Regions from separate parts of the Streptomyces sp. NBC_00223 genome, predicted to be linked through region 4. Evidence: riboswitches for the same ligand, from Rfam matches in the RefSeq annotation. Region 4 holds a riboswitch; each other region holds the start of a gene.
What was found. A riboswitch is a leader RNA that binds a small molecule or an ion and turns the genes downstream of it on or off. The one in region 4 is predicted to bind cyclic di-AMP.
Positions count from the first base shown of each region.

Region 1: it holds a riboswitch for cyclic di-AMP, as region 4 does, so the genes downstream of both, OHA30_RS27805 (M23 family metallopeptidase) here and OHA30_RS31105 (M23 family metallopeptidase) in region 4, are expected to answer to the same signal.
Region 2: it holds a riboswitch for cyclic di-AMP, as region 4 does, so the genes downstream of both, OHA30_RS22225 (C40 family peptidase) here and OHA30_RS31105 (M23 family metallopeptidase) in region 4, are expected to answer to the same signal.
Region 3: it holds a riboswitch for cyclic di-AMP, as region 4 does, so the genes downstream of both, OHA30_RS14635 (M23 family metallopeptidase) here and OHA30_RS31105 (M23 family metallopeptidase) in region 4, are expected to answer to the same signal.

Region 1 is NZ_CP108109.1:6,510,530-6,514,732, reverse strand. Features, by position in the region: gene OHA30_RS27810 (GntR family transcriptional regulator) at 1-547, opposite strand, end outside; gene OHA30_RS27805 (M23 family metallopeptidase) at 868-1,791, opposite strand; cyclic di-AMP (ydaO/yuaA leader) riboswitch at 1,806-1,956, opposite strand; gene OHA30_RS27800 (M16 family metallopeptidase) at 2,188-3,552, opposite strand; gene OHA30_RS27795 (M16 family metallopeptidase) at 3,570-4,203, opposite strand, start outside.
Region 2 is NZ_CP108109.1:5,221,666-5,225,868, reverse strand. Features, by position in the region: gene pcrA (DNA helicase PcrA) at 1-791, opposite strand, end outside; gene OHA30_RS22230 (C40 family peptidase) at 1,060-2,172, shown strand; cyclic di-AMP (ydaO/yuaA leader) riboswitch at 2,349-2,503, shown strand; gene OHA30_RS22225 (C40 family peptidase) at 2,511-3,602, shown strand; gene OHA30_RS22220 (class I SAM-dependent methyltransferase) at 3,690-4,203, opposite strand, start outside.
Region 3 is NZ_CP108109.1:3,512,012-3,516,214, forward strand. Features, by position in the region: gene OHA30_RS14625 (PhlD) at 1-670, shown strand, start outside; gene OHA30_RS14630 (hypothetical protein) at 743-1,048, shown strand; gene OHA30_RS14635 (M23 family metallopeptidase) at 1,112-2,197, opposite strand; cyclic di-AMP (ydaO/yuaA leader) riboswitch at 2,210-2,346, opposite strand; gene OHA30_RS14640 (N-acetylmuramoyl-L-alanine amidase) at 2,739-3,437, shown strand; gene OHA30_RS14645 (DUF4240 domain-containing protein) at 3,424-4,044, opposite strand.
Region 4 is NZ_CP108109.1:7,277,617-7,281,819, forward strand. Features, by position in the region: gene OHA30_RS31095 (uridine kinase) at 1-237, shown strand, start outside; gene OHA30_RS31100 (GNAT family N-acetyltransferase) at 335-1,351, shown strand; cyclic di-AMP (ydaO/yuaA leader) riboswitch at 2,320-2,491, shown strand; gene OHA30_RS31105 (M23 family metallopeptidase) at 2,495-3,484, shown strand; gene OHA30_RS31110 (helix-turn-helix transcriptional regulator) at 3,636-4,203, opposite strand, start outside.

The DNA.
Region 1 (4,203 bases), 770 kb from region 4:
CCGCGTGCTCCGCCCAGGACTCCGCGGCCCGGGCCGAACCGTCGTCGCCGTAGACCCACGCGATCTTGTGCCGCAGCTGGGTGAGCAGCGCGGCCAGGGTGGGACTGCCCGACGCCTGGGCCAGCGTCTCGTGGAACCAGCCGTTCAGCGAGGGCAGATCCGACAGCTGCCCCTGTCCGGCCCGCTCCTGGCCGAGCCGCACCAGGCCGCGCAGCACGCGCAGGTGCGCGTCGGTACGGCGCTGGGCCGCCCGGCCCGCGCCCAGCGGCTCCAGCAGCGCGCGGATCTCCAGCAGGTCGGCCGCCTCCTGCTCGGTCGGCTCGGCGACCGAGGCGCCGGCGTGTCTGCGGGTGCGGACGAAGCCCTCGGACTCCAGGGTGCGCAGCGCCTCGCGCACGGGCACCCGGGACACCCCGTACCGCCGGGCGAGCAGTTCCTCGGTCAGCCGGCCGCCCGGTGGGAAGAAACCGCCGACAATGTCGTCGCGGATCGCCGCGCACACCACTTGGGCGGAGATACGGCGGCCGGTGCCGTCCGTCCCGTTCACGTACGATTCCGCATCGCAGGACTCCGTTCTTTCCCCGTATTGTGCCGCGACTCTATTTCAGCACAAGAGGGAATGGAAAAGCAGCCCCCGAATTCGGTACTCTTTCCGGCCGGGGCTGACGGGGAGGGGAGGCGGGCGGAAGGTGTCCGGGCGGCCCGGTGGCCGCCGGCGCTTGCGATCACCACTGCCCGGCTCCGGACGCTCCCCTCGTGCTTCCGCGCGCTTCGGATGCCTCCGGACGCGCGCGAAGGCCCCGGCGGGAGGAACCGGGGCCTTCGGTCGGGGGTGCGCCGCCACCGGCGGCGCGACGCGGGAACGCGTCAGATGGTGACGCCGTGCGAGGCCAGGTAGGCCACGGGGTCGAGGTCGGAGCCGTAGTCCGGGGTGGTGCGGACCTCGAAGTGCAGATGCGGTCCGGTCACGTTGCCGGTCGCGCCCGAGACGCCGATCTCCTGACCCTCCGTGACCGTCTGGCCGGCCGAGACCAGCGGCTGGGTCAGATGCCCGTACAGCGTGTACATGCCGTCCGCGTGCTTGATGATCACGTCGTTGCCGTAGGCGCCGTCCGCGCCCGCCGACACCACCGTGCCCGCGGCGACCGCGTGTACCGGGGTGCCCGAGCCCACCAGGAAGTCGACACCGGTGTGCGAACCGCTCGACCACAGCGAACCCGACGCCTTGTAACCCGTACCGATCGCGGCGTCCCCGACCGGCTTCATGTAGCCGGAGTCCACGGGGAGCGCGGTACGCGCGGTGGAGCGGCTGGCGCCTGTCAGCGTGTCACGTGTGGCGGCCGTCGCCGCCTTGGCCGCGGCCGCGGCGCGGGCCTTGGTCTCGGCGGCGGCCTTCGCGGCGGCAGCGGCCTTCGCCTTGGCCGCCGCCTTCGCCCGCGCCCTGGCCTCGGCCCTGGCCTGCGCCTTGGCCTCCGCCTGAGCCTTCTGCGCGGCCTTGCGCGCCTGATCGGCCCTGGCCTGCGCGGCGTCGGCGGCCTCGCGCTGGGCGTCGGCCTGCGCGGCGAGGGTGTGCGCCAGCGAGTCGCTGACGTCCGGGGCCCGGGTGAAGGCGGTGTCGCGGACCGGAGCGGGGGCGGGGTCGGCCTGCCCGGGCGAGGCCATCGCGTTGGCGCCGAAGGCCCCGGCCCCGCTGAGTACGGCCACTCCGGCCAGGGCGGCGGCGCCGGCCCGGACCCGGCGCGGACGGCGGTGCTTCCCGCTGGGCGCGGGCAGTCGAGGGGTGAACGCCATGAGGAGGCGAGCTCCTTTCCTTCCTTCTCGCCTACCGGGTCAGCTGACGGGTTCGGAGCAGGAAGGTCTCCTACGGGACCGCCGCTGGGCGGAGGGTCCCGATTCACCCCAAGGACACGTGGGTCCCCGGCTCCCCTGGGTGCGGGGACTCGGCGATGCGCACCCGGGGCCGCAGGACACGGCTGGTGCTGACGGGTGACGGGCGTTGACGCTAACCGGGCACTCGTGCGTATGACAAACAGATCGGCTGATATGTAGTGGACGCCACACCAAGGCGCACCAATCACCCTTCGGCGCCCACACCACCCCGCACCGCCCGCACGGCACCAAAACGCCCGGAACCCCGGCGCCACGAGGGCGACCGGGGTTCCGGGCTGCGAACGTACGACGGTCGGATCAGCTGACGACGGTCACCTGTCCGATGCCCAGCTCACGTACCGGGTCCGCGATGGCCGAGGCGTCTCCGACGAGGATCACCACCAGGCGGTCCAGCGGGAAGGCGTTGACCACCGCGGCGGTGGCCTCCACCGTGCCGGTCGCCGCGAGCCGCGCGTAGAGCTCGGCCTGGTAGTCGTCCGGGAGCTGCTGCTCGACCTGGTCGGTGAGCGTGCCCGCCACCGCGGCGGCCGTCTCGTACCGCAGGGGCGCGACCCCGACGAGGTTCTGCACGGCGACATCGCGCTCGTCGTCGGTCAGCCCGTCCTCGGCGAGGGTGCGGATCACCTGGCGGAGGTCGGCGAGAGCGGGACCGGTGACCTCGGTGGCCACCGAACCGCTGATCGCCAGCAGCGCGGCGCCGGTACCGTCCGCGGACGACAGCAGCACCTGGGCGAAGGCCCGGACTCCGTAGGTGTAGCCCTTCTCCTCGCGCAGCACCCGGTCGAGACGCGAGGTGAGGGTGCCGCCGAGGCAGTAGGTGCCCAGGACCTGCGCGGCCCACGCCGGGTCGTGCCGGTCGGCGCCGGTCCGGCCGATCAGCAGCTGCGTCTGGACCGAGCCCGGGCGGTCGACGATCACCACGCGCGCGGAGTCGTCCGCGGTGATCGCCGGACGCGGACGGGCCTCGCCGGGGGTGCCCCGCCACCGGCCGAGGGTGCTGTCGAGCAGGGCCGGCAGGTCGATGCCGGTGAAGTCGCCGACCGCGACGGCGGTGGCGGTCGCGGGCCGGACATGGGCCTCGTAGAAGGCGCGGACCGCGGCCGAGTCGATCCTGCGGACGGTCTCCTCGGTGCCCTGGCGGGGCCGCGAACAGCGCAGCTCGGCCGGGAAGAGCTCCTTGGACAGCGCCATGGCGGCCCGGCGGGCGGGGTTGGCCAGCTCGTGCGGGATCTCGTCGAGCCGGTTGGCGACCAGGCGCTTGATCTCGTCGTCGGGGAAGGCGGGGGCCCGCAGCGCCTCGGCGAGCAGCCCGAGGGCCTTGTCCAGGCGGGAGGCGGGCACTTCGAGGGTGACCCGGACCCCGGGGTGGTCGGCGTGCGCGTCCAGGGTGGCGCCGCAGCGCTCCAGCTCGGCCGCGAACTCCTCGGCGGTGTGCTCGTCGGTGCCCTCGGACAGCGCCCTGGCCATGATGGTGCCGACCCCGTCGAGGCCCTCCGGCTCGGCGTCCAGCGGCGCGGCGAGCAGCACCTCGACGGCCACGACCCGCCGGCCGGGACGGTGACTGGTCAGCAGCGTCAGGCCGTTGGCCAGGGTGCCGCGCTCGGGCGCGGGAAACGCCCACGGCTTGGGCTCGCCGGCCTGCGGCTGCGGGTGGAACGTCATGACGGCGGCGGTGTCGCTCACGCTTCGCCCTCTTCCTGGTCCTGGTCGATCGCGGCCTGGTCTTCCTGCGGCTCGGTGGCGTCGTCGCCGGACTGCGCGCCGCCGGTGGGTTCGTAGACGAGCACGGCGCGGTTGTCGGGCCGCAGCCGCGCCGCGGCCACCGCCTGGACCTCCTCCGCGGTGACGGCCAGCACCCGCTGCACGGCGGTCAGGGCGAGCTGCGGGTCGCCGAAGAGCACGGCGAACCGGCACAGTTCGTCCGCCCGGCCGCCGACGGTCGACAGCCGGTCCAGCCACTCCCGCTCCAGCTGGGCCTGGGCCCGCTCCATCTCGGCGGGCGTCGGGCCGTGTTCGGCGAACCGGGCCAGCTCCTCGTCCACCGCCTCCTCGATGGCGGACAGTTCGACCCCGCTGGACGCCTTGACGTCGAGCCAGCCGAGCGAGGGCGCCCCGGCCAGCCGCAGCAGCCCGAACCCGGCGGCCACCGCCGTACGGTCCCGCCGTACCAGCCGGTTGTGCAGCCGGGACGACTCGCCGCCGCCCAGCACCGTCAGCGCCAGATCGGCGGCGTCGCCCGCGCGGGTGCCGTCCTCGGGCAGCCGGTAGGCGGCCATCAGGGCGCGCGAGGGCACGTCCTCCTCGATCACCTCG
Region 2 (4,203 bases), 2.1 Mb from region 4:
TTGACCGTGGTCATGATGATGTCGTCGAAGTCCAGCGCGTTGGCCTCGCGCAGCCGCGCCTGGTACATCGCGTACGCCTCGGCGAGCTTCTTCTCGAAGGAGTTCTCCGCCTGGGCGGCGAAGGTCTCCTCGTCGATGAGTTCGTTCTTGAGGTTGGAGACCTTCGCGCTGAAGGACTTCGGCGGGAACTGCTTGGGGTCGAGGTCCAGGTCCCGGCAGACCAGCGCCATCAGCCGCTTGGAGTCGGCGGCGTCGTAGATCGAGAAGGACGAGGTGAAGCCCAGCACCTTGGACTCGCGGCGCAGGATGCGGACGCAGGCGCTGTGGAAGGTGGACACCCACATGGCCTTGGCGCGCGGGCCGACCAGCTCCTCGACGCGCTCCTTCATCTCGCCCGCGGCCTTGTTGGTGAAGGTGATCGCGAGGATCGCGCCGGGGTGCACCTGGCGGGCGCCGAGCAGATAGGCGATGCGGTGGGTGAGCACCCGGGTCTTGCCCGAGCCGGCCCCGGCGACGATGAGCAGCGGTCCGCCGGCGTGCTCGACGGCCGCGCGCTGCTGCTCGTTGAGCCCTTCGAGCAGTTGCGCGGGGTCGGTGGCCGGGCGCGGTGCGCCGTCCCGGTAGTACGCGTCGCGCTCGGGCGGCGGCCCGTCGAACCGGTCGCCGAAGAGGCTGTCCGGTACGTGCTCCGGCCCGCCGTCGTCCTCCGGCGGCGGGGGCGCGGAGTCGACCGGCCCATGGGCGGCGGAGTCGAGGCCGGCGAGGAAGTGTTCGTCAAAGAGGCTGCTCATCGCCTCCCGAGTCTAGGCGTCCCCACCGACAGTCCGGCCCGGTTCACCGAAGGACCCGGCGGAGGTGTCCGTACGGGCCCGCGGCGCCGCCCCGCGCCCGTCCCCTCGTAGCCCGTCCGCCACCCTCCGTCACAACTCTCCGCGATCGGCAAAAGATGACGAAAAGGTATCGGGCCTATCGGACATCGGCCTTTCCAGTGGTACCGGGCGTTGGCTACGGTTCCGCACCAACCGCATCCAGGCAGCGGCCGAGAGGAGTCCGCCCGCAATGGCGACACACCGTAAGGCCCGTACCGCGCTACTCAGCTCCCCCGGCCCGCGCGCGGCCGTGGGGCTCACCACAGCCGCCCTGGCCACCGTGACCCTGCTCACCGAGAGCGCGAACGCCGCGCCCGCCAAGCCCGCGCAGCCGTCGATATCCGAGGTGAAGGCGAAGGTCGACTCGCTGATGCACCAGGCCGAGGTCGCCACCGAGCACTACAACGGCGCCAAGGAGCAGACCGACCAGCAGAACACGAAGGTCAACAAGCTGCTGGCGCAGGCCGCGCGGAAGACACAGCAGCTGAACGACTCCCGGCGGTTGCTGGGCCAGTACGCGGCCGCGCAGTACCGGGCCGGCGGCGACGACTCGGCCGGGCGCTATCTGCTCGCCGCCGACCCGGAGAGCCTGGCCGACCAGGCCCATCTGACCGATGTGCTCGGCCGGCGGCAGAAGCAGGCCGTGGAGTCCTACCGGGTGCAGCAGGCCGCGGCCACTCAGCAGCGGATCGAGGCGGCGCAGAGCCTGGCGACCCTCACCACGCAGCAGGCCGGACTGCGGACGGCCAAGAAGGACGTACAGACCAAGCTGGGCGCGGCGCAGCACCTGCTCAACACGCTGACCGCGCAGGAGAAGGCGCGGCTGGCGGCGCTACAGGCCGAGCAGGAGGCCGAAGCGCGGGTGAAGGCGGCCGCGCTGGCGGCGAAGGAGAAGGCCGCGCGGCAGGCCGCGGCCGCCAGGGCCGAGGACGCCCCCGTGCCGGCCGCCAACTCCTCGGTCGCCGACCAGGCCATCGCCTTCGCGCGCAACCAGCTCGGGAAGCCGTATGTGTGGGGCGCGACCGGGCCGGACTCGTTCGACTGCTCGGGCCTTACCCAGGCGGCGTACAAGGCGGCCGGGATCGAGCTGCCGCGGACCACGTACGACCAGGTGGACGTCGGCACCCGGGTGTCGGAGTCGGACCTCCGGCCGGGCGATCTGATCTTCTTCTACAGCGACGTCAGCCATGTCGGGCTCTACATCGGCGACGGCCAGATGATCCACGCCCCGCACACCGGCACGGTGGTCAAAATCGCCCCGATCACCGAAATGCCGTTCTATGCGGCGGCGCGCCCGTATTGATCCCTTGAGGGCGATCGGAGCGCATTGGGCGGTAATGGGTAACGATGCCCCGCACAACCCGTAAGATCACAAAGCGATTTCGGTCACATTGCGATCTAAACTTCCCAAGCCTTGCGCCAGTTGACTACCGTAGCCCGCTAGGTGGCTCGTTCCCCGCCGGTGAAGGTGCCGGCAGCCAGCCGCCTCCGCCTAATCCGGCGACAGCCGGAACCGGGGACCCACCAGCAGTTTGGGGTGAATCGGGGCAGGCGCCGACAGGCGTCCGGCCCGTAGGGCTACCTTTCCGGCCCGAACCCGTCAGCTAACCCGGTCGGCGGCGCATGGAAGGAGTCGCCTCCTTGGCGTCGCACCGCAAGCCGCGCACCCACATACTCTCCTCGGCCGCTCCGCGTGCCGCCGTGGGTATCACCGCCGCGGCCCTCGCCTCGGTCACCCTGCTCAGCGAGAGCGCCACTGCCGCGCCGGCCAAGCCCTCGCAGCCCTCGATCTCCGAGGTGAAGCAGCAGGTCGACGACCTCAACGAGCAGGCCGAGATCGCGACACAGCACTACGACCAGGCCAAGGAGAAGACCGAGAAGCAGCGGGAGAAGGCCAACCAGCTGCTCACCCAGGTCGCCCAGAAGACCCAGAAGATGAACGAGACGCGGCGGGTGCTCGGCCAGTTCGCCGCCGCCCAGTACCGCGACGGCGGCCTGGACCAGACGACCCAGCTGCTGCTCTCCGACAACCCGGAGCAGTTCTTCCAGCAGTCGCACCTGATGGACCGGGTCTCCGCCACGCAGGAACAGGCGCTGGAGGACTTCAAGATCCAGCAGGAGCAGGCGTCCATCCAGCGTGCCCAGGCCACCGCGAGCCTGAACGAGCTGACCACCGCGCAGAACAAGCTCGCCACCGAGAAGAAGAACCTCCAGACCAAGCTGGCCGCCGCGCAGAAGCTGCTCAACAGCCTCAACGCCGAACAGCGCGCCAAGCTCGCCGCGATGCACCCGAAGGTGGCGCCGGTCTCGTCGTCGTCCTCTTCTTCCTCTTCTTCCTCCTCCTCGGCGTCGAACGCGAGCTACACCTACAACGGTCCCGCCTCCGGGCGCGCGGCGGCCGCGATCGCGTTCGCGATGGCCCAGCGCGGCAAGCCGTACCGCTCCACCGGCACGGGCCCGGACTCGTACGACTGCTCGGGTCTGACCCAGGCGGCCTACCACGCGGCGGGCATCACCATCGGGCGGACGACCTGGGACCAGGTCAAGGACGGCACGGCGGTCTCGCAGTCCGAACTGCGCCCAGGCGACCTGGTGTTCTTCTACTCCGGCATCAGCCATGTCGGCATCTACATCGGCAACGGCCAGATCGTGCACGCACCGCACACCGGGGCGGTCGTGGAGGTCGGGCAGATGAGCTGGATGCCGTTCGCGGCGGCGCGCCGGATCGCGTAAGGCGCCGCCTCCGGGCGCCGGGTCGCGTCACCGCCGCTCTCGACTGCCGAGCGCTCAGCGCAGCCGACGCTCTCGGCCGCCGAGCGCTCAGCGCAGCACCAGCAGGTCCATCCAGCTCGTCGCGGGCGCGTCCGGGTCGGCCGCCCGCAGCCGGGCCGTGCCGCGCGCGAACTCCTCGTCGCTCAGCGCCCGCAGCTTGGAGTCGGCGTCCCGGCGCAGCCGGTCCGCGTACTGCCCGAGGTTCGCGGCGCTCTCCTGCGGTACGGCGGCCAGGCTCACCCGGGTGAATCCGGCCGGCGCGAAGGCCGCGCAGACCTGCTCGACGCTCGCGTAGTCGGCGATGCCCCGGGCGGTCTCGGGGAAGAACCGCACCCGCAGGTCGTTGTCGGCCCGGCCGGGGAAGATGTTGCGGATCAGCACGGGGGCCTGCGGCCGGAGCGCCCTGCGCAGTTCGTGGGCCGCGGCCGTGAGGTCGCCGATGTGGTGCAGGACCGAGCCGAGCCAGGCCGCGTCCGCGCAGCCGTCGGCGACGGGCAGCGCCTCGGCGCGGCCGTCCAGCGCCTCGATGCCGGGCTCCGCCGGGATCAGGTCGCGCATCGCC
Region 3 (4,203 bases), 3.8 Mb from region 4:
GGACCTGGGACTGTCGCCGACGGTCGCCCGGGTCCCGATGACCCAACTCGGCTGCGCGGGCGGCGCCCAGGCGCTCGTCCAGGCCGCCAGGCTGGTCGCCACGGGCCGACGGCGGGTGCTGGTCGTGGTGTCGGAAACGCTCTCGACCGTCTACCAGCGGGCCGACGACGGCATCAACTCGGTCATCTACAAGCTGCTCTTCTCCGACTCGGCCGCCGCCTGCCTGGTCACCAGCGACCCGATCGGGCCCGGCCCGGTGGTCGAGGACACCTTCGAGTTCTGGCTGCCCGGCAGCACCGCCGCGTACTACCTGCGGGTCGAGGCGGACGGCTACCACTTCGACAGCACGAAGGCCGCGGTCGACGCGGTCGGCGAGGTCATGCCGGAGCTGGCGAAGTGGACGCCCGACCCGGCGTTCGGCGTCATCCACCCCGGCGGCCCGGCCATCCTGGACCACGTGGTCAAGGGGCTGGACGCCGCCGACGACTTCGTACGGCACTCGCGCGCGACCCTGGCCGCGCGGGGCAACGGCGGCGGGGTGGCCATCCTCGACGTCCTCCAGCGCACCTTCGACGACGAACAGCCCCCGGCGGACGGCTCCACGGGCCTGGCGGCCGCCTTCGGCCCCGGCTTCGTGACGGCGGCGCTGCGGCTGCGCTGGCGGTCGTAGGGCCCCCGCGGCGGCGGCACCGCGGCCGCGGGTTAGCCTCGGACCGTGGCGAATCGGGCTGAGGAGGACACGATGGCTGGGGTTTCCGCGAGTGTGGTGGCCGCCGGTGGGCTGATCGGCGGCTACGGGATCGCCCGGTGGACCAAGCGCCGCGAACTCGGCGGCGTGGCGCTGGTCGCCGCGGGCGCCGTCGCGGCGCGGCAGTGGAGCAGGGACGCCGGGAGCGGCACGGCGGCGGGCCTGACGGGGGCGTACGTGGCCGCGTTCGCGGGCGCCCACCCGCTGGCGAAGAAGATCGGCTCGTGGCCCGCCGTCTTCACGACGGCGGCCACGGTGGCGGCCCTCTCCTGGACCTTCTCGGACCGCCGCACCAAATAAGCACCAGCCCCGGCCGGCGCTTGAGGCCAGAACAAGCCCGCCCGGCGACTGAGGGCCCGAACGTCAGACGGCCACGTCGTGCCCGCGCAGCCACGGCAGCGGGTCGACGGGAGCCCCGCCACCGGGCCGTACCTCCAGGTGCAGATGCGGCGCCGGCACATTCCCGGTCGCCCCGACCCGCCCGACCGTGTCGCCCGTCGTGACCTGTCCCTCGGTCACGACCATCGTCGACAGGTGGCAGTACCAGAGCTCCGTACCGTCGTCCAGCGTGAGCACGACCCGGTAGCCGTACGACCCGGCCCAGCCGGCCGACGTCACCGTCCCGGTGTGAATCGCGTGCACGGGCGTACCGGTCGGCGCGGTGAAGTCCTGGCCGGTGTGCAGATTGGCCCACAGGTCGGCCTCGCCGAAGCCCGCGGTGAGCGTGTAGGAGGCCACCGGCTTGATGTACGAGACGGCGAGCAGCGCGAGGCGCTCCTCCTCGGCCCGCGCGGCGGCTTCCGACTCGGCCTTGGCCTTCGCCTCGGCGGCGGCCTTCGCGGCGGCGGCCTGCTCCCGTACCTTCCGGGCCGCGGCCTCCCGGGCCGCGTCGCGCTCGGCGGCCTCACGCTCGGCCTGGGCGACGGCCTCGCGCTGCGCGGCGACCTGGCCGAGGATACGGGCGCACAGCGCCTCACCGGGGTCCTGGGCGCCCGCGGGGGCGGCCTCGGACGCCACGGCCGACGCGGCCTCGGCCGGCGCCTCCTCGGGCGCCGGTACGTCGGCCGCCTCGGGCCGCGCCGGATCCTCGTCGTCCCGCAGCCGCCCGCCGACCGCCGTGGGGTCGTACGACGGTGTCCCGGCCAGCGGCGCGCCGGCGACGGCGTCCGTCAGCGAGAAGGGGACGGGTACGGATACGGATACGGGGGCCACGGGCGCGGCCTGGCTCCCCGTGATGTCGGCGAAGTCGATCCCCGCGGTGCCCCGGGCGGCGGTGCGCTGCTGGGGAAGGCGGTGCGGATCGCCGGCGGCCTCGGACACGAACTGCTGCGCCGGGGCGGTCGAGGGCGTGGACGGTGCCGTGTGCGCGGAGGGCGCGAAGTAGTCCCACTCGGGGGCGGTGTCGCCCTCCGGTCGGGCGGGGGCGTAGGCAGGCTGGTTGGACGCCACTGCGGGCGCACTCCTTTCCTTCCTTCTCGCCTACCGGGTTAGCTGACGGGTTCGGAGCAGGAAGGTCTCCTACGGGCCTGACTGCTGCCCGATTCACCCCATGTTCTGGGTCCCCGGTTCCCGCGGACGGGATTCGGCAAGCGCACGGTTTGCCGCCTCTGCGGCGGCGATGACAACCGCGCTGCGTTATCGAACGTTAATAGAGCCGGAGGCGTTTTCCAAGCCGTATCGAAGAGTTGAACGCGGGAACCAATCGGACATGCGACGCGTAGAACCGACAAAGCGGTCAGTCGACGTGGCCGGGCAGTGATGTGAGTGTGTGTCAGTTGTTATGCGGAGGTGTCCGAATGGCTACCCTTGGTGAACGGTTGATCGCGGATGGGTCGGGGAGGCGACAGGGCGTGCGGAGCGCCCTTCACCGGTATGGACCTCTGCCGATGCGCGAATCGCTTGGCAGGTCAAGGGCGTGGGCCCCACGATGGGCAGGCTCGACGTTCTTGTCATGCACCCGTCCGCATCTCGATGTATCAGGGAGCCCGTCATGGAACGCGCCAGCCGTCACCAACTCCCCCGCACACCGGCCCGATCCGGCCACTCGGGCTCGGCGACCGGTGCCACGCCCGGCGCCCCCGGTGACCGCCCCTCGCCCACCCGCCGCTCACTGCTGCGCGGCGGTCTCGTCCTGGGCGCCGCCGCCGGCGCGGCCCTCGCGGGTGAGCTGTGGTCCGGGGACGGGCCCGCCGCCGCGGCGACCGTCGACTACCCGTCCGCCACCTGGGCCCCGGCCAGCGGCGCCAACTTCACCGCCTCGAACCGCCCTTCGACCTATCCGATCGAGCTGGTGGTGATCCATGTCACCCAGGAGACCTTCGCCGACACGATCCGGCTCTTCCAGGACCCCGCCCACGCGGCCGCCGCGCACTACGTGGTGCGGTCCGCCGACGGCGCGATCGACCAGTGCGTCCGTGAGCACGACGTCGCCTGGCACGCGGGCAACTGGGACTACAACACCCGCAGCATCGGCATCGAGCACGAGGGCTGGGTCGACCAGCCGTCGTACTTCACCGCGGCGATGTACCACGCCTCCGCCGCCCTGACCGCGGCGATCTGCGACCGGTACGGCATCCCCAAGGACCGCGACCACATCATCGGCCATGTCGAGGTGCCCGGCACCGACCACACCGACCCGGGCCCCAACTGGGACTGGGTCCGCTACCTCCGCCTGGTCAACGGGGTGTGAGCGGGAACATCGCGGTCAGCCGGGGCAGCCGGCGGCGGGACTCGGCCTCGTCCAGGGCGCTCCAGCGCCGGCCCCTGGGCGCGGCCGCCCGGCGTACGGACCCGGTCGCGCCCGCCGCCTCAAGTTCGGCCTCCAGCAGGTCCCGGGCCGCGGCGTGGAAGGCGTCGCCGAAGTCCGTGAAGGGGGCGGTGAGCCGTTCGTACGCCCGCGGGGCGAGGTGGGCCAGCGACTCCCACTGCGGGCGGTCGGCGGCCGCCCACGCCTCGCGCGGGCGACCGGACAGCCGCAGCACCTCGGGGGCGTAGGCGAGGACGTCCGGGTCGGCGACGGCGGCCTCGAAGACCGGCCGGCCCAGGCCGACCATCCAGCGCTGGAACCAGCAGAAGGTGTCGTCGGAGCACCAGCCGCCGAAGATCCGGTCGGCGGCGGCCCACAGATTCCAGCTGTACGCCTCGCCGGTCACGTACTCCAGACACGCCTGGAAGCGGATCACCTCCGGCGGCGGCAGGCGCAGCAGCGCCTCGCGGAGCCGTGTGTCGCGTCCGTCGCCGCTGAGCCCCTGACGGCGGCAGTCCGCGATCAGGGTCCAGAAGTAATCGGTCTCCATGCCGGGGACTATGCCAGGGGCCACTGACCTGGAAACGGTAATTCCACGTGGTGGACGGGTAATTGACGGCCGATCAGCCCGCCTGGCCGATCCCCGCCCACCCCGCCGCCCCACGGCCCCCACCGGCCACCCCGCCGCCCCCACCCGCCTCCGGGAGCC
Region 4 (4,203 bases):
CTGCCGCCCGGCGGAGTGCTGTTGCTGGACGGCCCGCTGCTGCTCGGGCAGGGGCTGCCGCTCGACCTGACGGTCCATCTGCGGCTGTCGCGCGGCGCGTTGGAGCGGCGGACGGCGGAGGCCGAGCGGTGGACGCTGCCCGCGTACGAGCGTTACGCGCGCGAGGCGCTGCCGGAGGAGACCGCCGACGTGACGGTCCGCGCGGACGACCCGCGGCACCCCGCCTGGACCGGCTGAAACTCCTTTCGGAGCCCGGCCGTTCGGCTTGATCACCTACGCGGCGGCGGTCCCGCTTGCCGTGGGACCGCGCACCCCGCTAGCGTCCTCGACCACCATGACTGTCGCCATCGCGCCGCTGACCACCGAACACATACCCCAGGCCGCGCAGCGGTACGACCGCTGGTTCGCCCGCGCGCGGCGCCCGCCCTCACAGCGGTCCTGGCTGGCCGACGGTCCGGTACGGGGTGAGGAACTGCTCGGCAGGCTCAACTCCGCACCCGGGCTCGAAGCGGTACGCGCGCTGGACGCGGACGGCGGCATGATCGGGCACCTCGCCGCCGTGCCGCTCGACCTCGCGCCCGACGACCCCGCGGCGCTGCGCAGCCATCCGCGCGCCGCCCTGATCCCGCACGGCGGCCACGCGCTGCCCTCCGGGCGGGAGAGCGAGGTGCTGCGCGGGCTCTACGCCCGGGTGGCCGAACGTCTCGTCGCCGACCGCCGGTTCGTCCACTACGTCGAGGTGCCCGCCGGGGAGACCGCCACGGACCCCTGGTCCGACCTCGGCTTCGGGCGGGAACTCGTGCACGGGCTGATGGCCGTCAAGGCGCGCGGCCGGCAGCCGCGCGGGGTGGACGGCCTGGGCATCCGCCGGGCGGGGCTCGGGGATCTGCCGCAGATCGGCCGGATGGCCGCGGAGTCCTCGCGCAGGCAGCGCGAGGCCGCGATGTTCCAGCCGCAGCCGGAGGGGGCGCTGGCCGCGCTGCGGCTGCACTACGCCGACGCGCTCGGCGATCCGCGCTGGGGCGCGTGGATCGCCTCCCGGCGGGGGGAGGAGATCGGGATGGTGCTGGTCGGGCCCGCGGCGCCCGATCCGGTGATACCCGAGTCGTGCGTCGAGCTGGTGGAGGCGTATGTGGAGCCTCCCGCTCGGGGGGAGGGGATCAGCAGGGTGCTGCTGGCGACGGCGCTGGCGTGGGCGTACGACAACGGGCACCGGTACATGTCGGCGCGGTGGCGCTCGGGGTCGCCGCTGGCCGCTGGGCACTGGCCGGCGGTGGGGTTCCGGCCGGTGGCGTACAGGCTCGCGCGGACGCTGGATGCCCGGATGGGCGGGGCGGCCGGCACGTACTGACCTCCGGTCGGGAAGCCGGGTACGGTGGCGCGCCCCCACCGGGCCTGTGCCCCCTGCGGGGGCCCTCCGGGCGGCTGGGCACCGCCGTTCCGCGCCGTTCCGCGTCCCGCGTACCGCCGTCGTGGCGGGAAGATCGGGGCTGCGCCCAGGCAGGGCGGCTTGGCACCGCCGGGCTTCGGCGTTCCGCGTCCCGCCGTCGCGGCGGGGCGAGATCGGGGCTGCGCCCCGGCGCTGTGGTGGTTGCCCGGGCCCCGGAACCTTGCCCCCTGCGGGGGGCTTGGGGCGGTTGGGCACCGCCGGACCGCGCCGTCCCGCGTCCCGCCGTCGCGGCGGGGAGGGATTTCGGGCTGCGCCCGCTTGGCACCGCCGCCGGACCCTGCCGTCCCGCGTCCCGTCGTCCGGGCGGGAAAGGATTTCGGACTCCGTCCGGGCGGTGTGGTGGTTGCTGGGGGCGCCTGGCTCGGTCCCGGGCCCTGGAGCCGGTTGAGCTTCGTAGCTCGCCCCTGCGGGGGCTTGGGGTGGCTTGGCACCGCGGGACCGCGCCGTCTCGCGTCCCGTCGTCGCGGCGGGGAGGGATTTCGGGCTGCGCCCGCTTGGCACCGCCGCCGGACAGCGCTGTCTCGCGTGCCGCCGTTGCGGCGGGGGAGGTCGGGGGGTTTGGGGGCTTTCCGGAGGGGGTTGTGGGGGGTGTCACAGGGGGAATACGGGGGTGGGTCGCGGGGGTACGGAGCGTGGTTGGTTTGGGGGGTTTGTTACGCGACGGGGAGCGGACCCGTACCCGGGGTGAGCGGATCGCGCACACGCAGGCGGCACCGTACGACCAGGAGTGACCGTCCCGCCGCCGCGGCGGAGGTCCGGCGAGGCGCACACTTGCCCCCGCCCGACGCAGTCGTCTAGCTTCCAATTTCTGCGGGCATCGCCCGCTATCCCATCCGCCGGGCGGTACGCCGAATCCTGCCGCCGCCCGGTTCTCCGGACCACCGAGCACTCAGGGCAGGAGCGGGGGACCCAGGTAAGCCGCCGTCCGTACCACGGGACGGCTTGGGGTGAAGTCGCGGCGCCGTACCCACAGCGCAGCGCGGCCGGGCATCTCCTGCCCGAACCCGACAGCTCACCTCGCAGGCGTAGGAGAGGAAATCCCCCATGCCCGCAAAGGGACAGCATCGCAAGCCCCGCCGCCTCAACCGCCTCACCCGTGTCTGCATCGCCGCCGGCACCGGAGGCGCCGCCCTCGCACTGCCGCTGGTCAGCGCCGTGAACGCGTCGGCCGCCACCCCCGCGGCCGCGTCGGCCGAGGCCCGCACGACGACCGTCGCCACCGCGTCCGCGCACGGCGCCGAGCACCACAAGGGCGGGAAGGCCAAGACCTACGACGTGGTCAGCGGCGACACACTGTCGAAGATCGCGGTCACGCACCACGTGCCCGGCGGCTGGCACCGGCTCTACCACGAGAACAAGTCGGTCATCGGCTCCGACCCGAACCTGATCCACCCGGGCCAGCACCTCACGCTGCGTGGCGCCCACGTCGAGAAGCCGCTCGTGGCCAAGCCCGAGTCGGCCCCGGCCAAGCCCGCCGCGCCCGCGAAGCCCGCGCCCGCGAAGCCCGCGCCCGCGAAGCCCGCGCCCGCGAAGCCCGCGCCCGCCAAGCCCGCGCCGCAGCAGCCCACCGCCAAGGACACGACCGTGTCCACGACGGACACCGCAGCCGCCACCGCGAGCTCGTCCACCGGCTACATGAAGCCGGTCGGGAACGCCGCGATCGGGACGGGCTACAAGGCGTCCGGTTCGCTGTGGTCGAGCGGTTCGCACACCGGCGTGGACTTCCTCGTCGGCTCGGGCACCCCGGTGCACGCGGTCGCCGCGGGCACGGTGGTGTCGGCGGGCGCGGACGGCGCGTACGGCAACGACGTGATCATCAAGCACGCCGACGGCAAGTACACGCTGTACGGCCACCTGACGAAGCCGCTGGTCTCGGCCGGCCAGACGGTCACCGAGGGCCAGGAGATCGGCATCTCGGGCGCCACCGGCAACGTCACCGGACCTCACCTGCACTTCGAGGTCCGCACCACGCCGAACTACGGCTCCGACATCGACCCGGTCGCCTACATGGCCTCGCACGGCGTCACCATCTGACCCGTACGAGCCCCGGCCGGCTGAACCACCCCCACAGCCGGCCGGACCCCCCGGCGCCCACGCGGCAGCCGTACCGTGCCCGCCCGGTCTCCATCACCGGGCGGGCACACCCCTGCGCGGACACGCGCGCGTCAGCGGAGACGCGCGCCCGTCAGGGGAAGAGCGGCGCCAGCTCGCCGCGCGAGACGACCCCCAGCTTCGGATACGCCTTGTACAGGTGGTAGCCGACCGTCCGCGGACTGAGGAAGAGCTGCGCGGCGATGTCCCGGTTGGACAGCCCCCGCGCCGCCAGCCGTACGATCTGCGACTCCTGCGGGGTGAGTCCGGCCTCGTCGGCCACCGAGCGGGACTGCTGACCAGCCGTCACCGAGGCTCCGGAGGCGCGCAGTTCGGTACGCGCCCGGTCCGCCCAGGGCGCCGCGCCCAGCCGTTCGAAGGCGTCGAGCGCGGTCCGCAGCCGCCCGCGCGCCTCGCTGCTGCGCCGGGCCCGCCGCAGCCACTCGCCGTACAGCAGCTCGGTGCGCGCCGCCTCCATCGGCCGCCCGTGCGGGTCGTGCGCGCGCAGCGCCTCGGCGAAGTACGCCTCCGCCCGCGCGTCCGGAGCCCGCAGCGCCCGGCAGCGGGCCACCAGCGCCGCCGCCCAGCCCTGCCCCGACCGCTCGGCCCACCGCTCGAACCGGGCGAACGCCTCGTCGGCCCGCTCCGGCACCCCGAGCCGT